One region of the Desulfomicrobium macestii genome, then DNA from elsewhere that is predicted to be linked to it. Evidence: predicted binding sites of a transcription regulator. Region 1 holds the regulator's gene; each other region holds the start of a gene.
The links. The regulator sigma-54, encoded in region 1, starts transcription at its own class of promoters, with help from an activator protein. The targets are predictions, from matches to a motif close to CTGGCACGGNNNNTGCTT.
Positions count from the first base shown of each region.

Region 1 (2,267 bases):
ACACGAGGAATTCGTTGTCCGTGCTTTCAAGCTGCAGCGCGGCTTCTTCAACGATCATGGGCTTGGGCGAGAAGTCGTCGGTCTTTTGGATGACCGGCTTGCGCTTTGCATCCGCGTCGTCCTCGAAACTCCCGGCGTCCATGCGGGTGCTGTCGCTGCCGCCTTTGCGTCGGCTCTTGTCCTTGTCGCGGACCTTGCGCATCTGGGCCTCAAGCTTGTCCCAGACGAGGTCGACGGTGGAGTACATGTCCTCGCTGTCTTCGCGGGCGGAGATATGTACGTTCTTCCCCGTCAGCACTATATCGGCGATATGCCGGAATTTCTCCACTTCGAGATTGACCTGCAGTTCAGCGTCGGGGGTGCCGGCCGTGAATTTGGCGAGCTTGCCGAAGCGGTCTTTGGCGTATTTGCGCAGATGGTCGGAAGGATCGAAGTTTTTGAAATTGAAGGTAATCCTCATGGAAGCCTCCTCGATTGTTGAGGGTCAGCCCTTTTTGCCGTCCGGAAGGGGCGGCCCAAAGGGCGGGATGTCAAAAAACCTGTTTGCGCTTGGATGAGGAATCGATCCCCAGCACTGCGCGATATTTGGCCACTGTTCGCCGGGCGATGTTCACGTCCAGCCGTTCTTTCAGCACCGCGGCGATTTTTTCGTCGCTGTAGGGGTGCTTCGGGTCTTCCTCGCTGACCATTTTCTTGATGATGGCCTTGACCGATTCGGATCCGACCTGAGTTCCATCATCCATTTCCAGCGCGGAATTGAAGAAAAATTTCAGTTCCACGATGCCGTGCGGGGTGGCCACGTATTTGTTCGTGGTGATCCGGCTGACCGTGGATTCGTGCATTTCAATGTCGTCGGCCACATCCTTGAGGATGAGCGGTTTGAGCTTGGTCACGCCGTGTTCGAAAAACCCCCGCTGAAACCTGACAATGCTTTCAACCACTTTGTATAATGTTCTTTGCCTTTGGTGCAAGCTCTTCATGAGCCACATGGCAGAGCGCATCTTGTCATGCAGGTATTCACGGTCCGGGCCTTTGACCGCGAGGTGCATGTCGTCCATGTAGTAGGGGCTCAGCTGCAGCTTCGGCAGGCCGTCGTCGTTCATGACGATGACGAAATCCCCTTCGTATTCGTACACGAAGACATCGGGGCTGACATATATGGTGCTCTCGCTGCCGTAACTGGCGCCCGGCATGGGGTCCAGGGACTGGATTATGTCCAGATAGGCCTTGAGGTCCTCCATCTGGATCTTGAACTTGCGCAGGAGCGGTTTGTAGCGGCGCTTCTCGATGTCTTCGAGATGATCCCCTACCAGGGAAAGCAGGATGGGATCGTCCTGGCCCAGCATTTCCAGCTGGATGAGCAGGCATTCCCGAGGAGACCGCGCGGCCACGCCCACGGGATCGAAGCGCTGCAGACGATGCAGCATGGACTCCACCAGGGCCAGGGGAGAGAGCGTCTCGGAGGCGATGTCCTCGGCGGTGCTCATCAGGTAGCCCTGGGAATCGAGGTTGCCGATGATGGCCTCGCCGATCATCTCCTCTTCTTCGGTGATGTTGGACAGACACAGCTGCCACAGCAGATGACCGTCCAGGGAGGGCTTGCCCGAGAGCCTGGCCTCGTAGGACATCATCTCCTCCAGGGCCTCGGTCTCCTTGAACTGCACTTGCTTGGCGGTGCTTGAAAAATCGCCGAGGTAGTTTTCCCAGTCCGCGTTGCGCATCAGTTCCGCGTCTTCGTAGGAGACTTCCGGGCGTGTTTCGGCCGGAGCCTGGATTTCGTGCTCCTCGGAAATTTCCTTGACCCCCTCCTCAAGCATGGGGTTCTCAAGCAGCTCCTGCTGAACGGCTTCGAGAAGCTCGAATCTGGAGAGCTGAAGCAGCTTGATGGCCTGCTGCAGCTGCGGTGTCATGACTAGCTGCTGCGTCAGCTTGAGGTTTTGTCGGAGTTCAAGGCCCATAATTGATTTGGTTTCACCGTGTCAGAGGATTGCAGGCTAAAAAACTACCCAGTAACGAATCTGCCATAAAGCTTAGGCCCTGGCAATCCTTGGAAAATCGTGTCCGCTAGAGGCTGAATCCTTCACCGAGGTAAACCTTGCGCGCGCCCGGGTCGGCGACGATCTCTTCCGGGCTGCCGTTCAGGATGATGCGGCCGTCGTGGACAAGGTATGCACGGTCGCAGATCTGGAGCGTTTCGCGAACATTGTGGTCGGAGATGAGCACGCCGATGTTCTTGTCGCGAAGGTCCCGGATGATGGCCTGGATGT
Region 1 covers NZ_JADBGG010000026.1:43,026-45,292, forward strand. Annotated here, with positions in the region: gene hpf (ribosome hibernation-promoting factor, HPF/YfiA family) at 1-460, opposite strand, end outside; gene rpoN (RNA polymerase factor sigma-54) at 531-1,958, opposite strand; gene lptB (LPS export ABC transporter ATP-binding protein) at 2,065-2,267, opposite strand, start outside.

Region 2 (2,267 bases), on a different contig from region 1:
GGAAGCGTTGGAGGAAGTGGAGGAGGCCCTGCCCACATTGAAGGACTTCAAAACGTCCAAAGAAAGGGAATATCTGCTCAGGCTCGTGGGCAGCCACGGCAAGGATATTCAGAAGATGCTGGCAGTCTCGGGGCTTTCACGGTCGCACCTTTATGCCATGCTCAAAAAGCACGATATCGAAGCCTAGTAATCCTGTTCTTCGTCCTGCTCTTTTCCGAGCCAGTATTCTTTCCAGGAATCAACGATATATTCCGTCTTGACCAGGACACTGTCGCCGTCGTTGATGCGCTGCTTTTGCATCGGGGTCAGCAGTTGTGACAGCTGCATCGTTTCGTTTTGCGACAATCCTCGAATCACGCCATTTTTCGTTATGCTTTTTCCTTTCATGTTAAACCTCCAGATAACCATATATAAAGCAGTTTTTGCCTTCCTGGCAAGCTGCCTGTTTCATTTTTTGTGCAAAATTGCTGCCAACGACTTTGCCGTATCGTGTTTCATTCTTTCACGGCATCCAAATAAATCCGCTTTTTCAGGATGTTGCCGCAGATGTTATTTTTTGCTTTCGCTTCTTGGGCTCAATATTTCATGAGAATTTTTGTGCAAATTTGAAACACCGGTCGCGTCAGGATGATACGATTCTTCCAAATTTGAAACTTCCGCAGGTCCATGGGATGTGCCTGTTCATGGTCCCGCAGGACGAGTCTGAAGCGAGACTGAAGAAAAATGGTTGTTTAGTCAACCAAATTGTATTACACTGGCGGGATCAATTCGAGTCCGGAAAATCGGACAGCGGCATGGCCCCGATCCTGGTAACGGTTCGTCCGAGGGGGCCCGGCAGGTGTGGGAATTTTTGGGATTGAGCGTCAATTTTCCTTTGTCGGAACTGATTAGGGGATTTTGTCGAAAGGTTTGTCCGAAAAAACGGACACCTGCCCAAAATCCCTTTTTTGACCATTAACCAGCCAATTAAGCGCGTTAACCGGATTGAAGTTGTATGTTTGCATTCCCGAACTAACGTGCTATTTCCAGGGAAAAATATTTATTGTCTTTTTTTTCAGACAAACCGGAAGGGGGGCTATGACAAATACGATCACTGTCTCATAAGTTTTTTTTATTTCAGTTGGTTAGGTGGTTTTGGTTATGTGGCACAAAACTTGTTTAAAGCGAACGGAAGCACGAGAAAAGTTGCGATATCGCTTGAAAACAACAACTTGGCTTTTAGGAGAAGATACATGGCAAAAAATATGAAAACCATGGATGGAAATACCGCAGTCACTCATATCGCCTATGCGATGAGCGATACGGCGGCAATTTATCCGATCACCCCTTCCTCCACCATGGGCGAGATCGCTGATGAGTGGGCCGCGCAAGGGCGCCTCAATATATTTGATCAGAAGGTCATGGTTCGCCAGATGCAGTCCGAAGCTGGCGCTGCCGGTGCTGTGCACGGTTCCCTGGCCGGTGGCGCGCTGACCTCCACCTTTACCTGTTCCCAGGGCCTTTTGCTCATGATCCCGAACATGTACAAGATTTCCGGTGAATTGCTTCCCGGCGTCTTCCATGTCAGCGCACGCGCCGTTGCCGCGCATGCCCTGTCCATCTTCGGCGATCATCAGGACGTCATGGCCTGTCGCCAGACCGGCTTCGCCATGCTGGCTTCCAGTTCCGTGCAGGAATGCATGGATCTGGCCCTAGTCGCGCATCTGTCCTCCATTGAATCGAGCATCCCCTTCCTGCACTTCTTCGACGGCTTCCGCTCTTCCCACGAAATTCAGAAGATCGAAGTCATCGACTACGAAGACATCAAGAAGGTCGTCAATCACGAGGCCATCGCCGAATTCCGTGAACGCGCCATGAGCCCGGCCAATCCGTCCATTCGCGGCACCGCCCAGAATCCCGACATTTATTATCAGGGCCGCGAAGCTTCCAATGTCTACTACGATCAACTCTCTTCCATCGTGGTGGAGCAGATGAAGAAGGTCACGTCCATCACCGGTCGTTCCTACAAGCCTTTCGACTACGTCGGTCATCCTCAGGCCGAGCGCGTCATCGTGGCCATGGGTTCTTCCTGTGAAACCATCGAGGAAGTGGTGCGCCACCTCCTGGCCAAGGGCGAGAAGGTCGGCTTGGTCAAGGTCCGCCTGTATCGTCCGTTCCTGCCTGAGTACTTCCTGCAGGTTCTGCCTGCCACGGCTTCCGTCATCACCGTGCTCGACCGCACCAAGGAGCCCGGCGCCAAGGGCGATCCGCTGTATAAGGATATCTGC
Region 2 covers NZ_JADBGG010000008.1:31,999-34,265, reverse strand. Annotated here, with positions in the region: gene H4684_RS06885 (sigma-54-dependent transcriptional regulator) at 1-187, shown strand, start outside; gene H4684_RS06880 (hypothetical protein) at 184-387, opposite strand; gene nifJ (pyruvate:ferredoxin (flavodoxin) oxidoreductase) at 1,233-2,267, shown strand, end outside.
Region 2: nifJ (pyruvate:ferredoxin (flavodoxin) oxidoreductase) is a predicted target of sigma-54. The motif match lies at 1,143-1,160, and genes of this name have one in related genera.

Region 3 (2,267 bases), on a different contig from region 1:
TGGGCGGGGCGTCGGCCTTCCAGGGCCGTCAGGCCGCACAGTTCCAGCAGTTCGTCCACGCGCTCGCGGTGCGCCGCCTTCAGGGGGCCGAAAATGGGCTTGAGGCCAAAGGACACGTTGTCGCGCACGGTCAGGTGCGGGAAGAGGGCGTAATCCTGAAAGAGCATGCCGATGTTGCGCTTGCGGGCCGGGACGTTCACGCCGGAGGCGGTGTCGAGGAAGGTGCGGCCGCAGACCTCGATGCGGCCGCGCTGGGGCCGCAGCAGTCCGGCCAGGGCCATGAGGGTCAGGCTCTTGCCGGAACCCGAGGGGCCGAAGAGGGCGATGCGTCGTCCGGGCGCCTCGAAGCGGGCCCGCAGGCGAAACTCGGCGCCGGGAGCGGTCACGCGCGTGTCGATGTCGCAGGAGATGGTCCGGGCCGTTGCTTGCGGTGCGGTCCGTGGGTGCATGGATGCCTCGGGATGGGAGCTTGCGGTGCGGCTGATCACGAACATGGTCAGGCCTGCCATCGTGGTGTCAGGAGCCGCCCCGAAACCCAGAGGATGAGGGTGCAGAGCACGGAAATGAGCAGCACGAGCTGCGCGGCCAGGTCGTCGTGACCTGCCTGGGTGGCGCTGTACACGGCCAGGGACAGGGTCTGGGTGCGGCCGGGCAGGTTGCCCGCGATCATGAGAGTGGCTCCGAACTCGCCCATGGCCCGGGCGAAGGCGAGCATGGTCCCGGCCAGAATGCCGCGCGCGGCCAGCGGCAGGCAAACGCGCAGGAAAACGCGCCATTCAGGGTATCCCATGGTCCGGGCCGCGTCCTCGTACTTGCGTTCCACGCCGCCAAGGGCGGCTCGGGAGGATTTGAAGATGAGCGGAAAGGAAACCACGGCGGCGGCGATCACCGCGCCCTGCCAGGTGAAGATCAGCGTCACGCCGAAAGTCGATTCCAGCCAGCGCCCGACGAAACCGTTCCGGCCGAGCAGCACGATGAGGTAATAGCCGAGCACCGTGGGCGGCAGCACCATGGGCAGGCTCAGGATGGAATCGAGCAGTTCCTTGCCCGGAAAACGGTAGCGGTGGAAGACCCAGCCCAAGAGCACCCCGAAGACCAGGGATGTGAGGGTGGCCAGAGCCGCCACGCGCAGGCTGAGCTGCACCGGGAAGAGAAAGGTCATGTCCATTCGCATGTTCCGTTGGCGAGGGTTGGGCGGTGTTCCGCCGTGGGTGCTTGCCGGCTCTGAAGCAACAACCGGGCCGACAGGTGAGTTGTCCCCGGCGCCGCTTGATCAGTCTATAGGATTCATTAGCTTTCCGGCCCGTTGGCCACAAGGCGGTCACGGTAGCACGGAAAAGCGTGACCGGGATATGCGATGATATCCGCTCATTTTTGGACGGAATACGATGTGGATTGCTACATATTTGCAGCAGGATACATAAACGTAGATATTGTGATTGCAGATATCGAGCATTTTCGAATATTTTTGCAATGCCGCGTCATTCTCTTCCAAAGTATCCCATACTTCAGCCCTGCGCATACCGCAAACTTCGTAGCTTCAGTGTCGCAGCGGTACACGATGCGCCGTATGTCCATATCTTTGCTTCTTCATTAAATCCAGGACTTCATTCCGGCTCACCGGAGCAATTTTGGCCAGAGGAGGTGGAAGATGAATATCGCGGTCGCCAGTCGCTCCATGCAACGGAATGTCACGGATGCCGTGCCTGCGGGAATCCGTGGATAAAGGGTGCGCGTTTTGACTCGTGAGGGAAGCCTTTTGCCACGAAATCAGCGGGCCAGGGAATACAGGGCCGACTATAAACGGAGGAAGAAATGAGAGCTACAAAGCCTTTTGATGAAGTGGCCATCAGAATGTACCGGGAAGATCCCGCTTTGGCGGCGGGAATGCTCAATGCATGTCTGGAAGACGGGGATACTGAAGCATTCTTGCTGGTGCTGCACCATGTTTCAAACGCCGTTGAACTGGCGGCCAGGCATACTGACGAGGCCCTGATGGGTGTTCTCGGACACTTGGGTTCCAAGGAATGAAGAAGAAAACCTCCGACACCACAATCAACGTCCGGGGCACCAAGATCACCGTGATTCGTCGACAGGACGAGGACTACATCTCGCTCACCGACATCGCAAAGTCGAAGAATCCGGAGCACACTGACGACCTCATTCGCAATTGGCTACGTAATCGCAATACATTGGAGTTTCTCGGCATATGGGAGCAACTTCACAATCATGGTTTTAATCCCGTCGAATTCGACGGGATTAAAAAA
Region 3 covers NZ_JADBGG010000019.1:5,179-7,445, reverse strand. Annotated here, with positions in the region: gene H4684_RS12540 (ABC transporter ATP-binding protein) at 1-449, opposite strand, end outside; gene modB (molybdate ABC transporter permease subunit) at 497-1,168, opposite strand; gene H4684_RS12530 (hypothetical protein) at 1,816-2,031, shown strand; gene H4684_RS12525 (KilA-N domain-containing protein) at 2,028-2,267, shown strand, end outside.
Region 3: modB (molybdate ABC transporter permease subunit) is a predicted target of sigma-54. The motif match lies at 1,228-1,245, and genes of this name have one in related genera.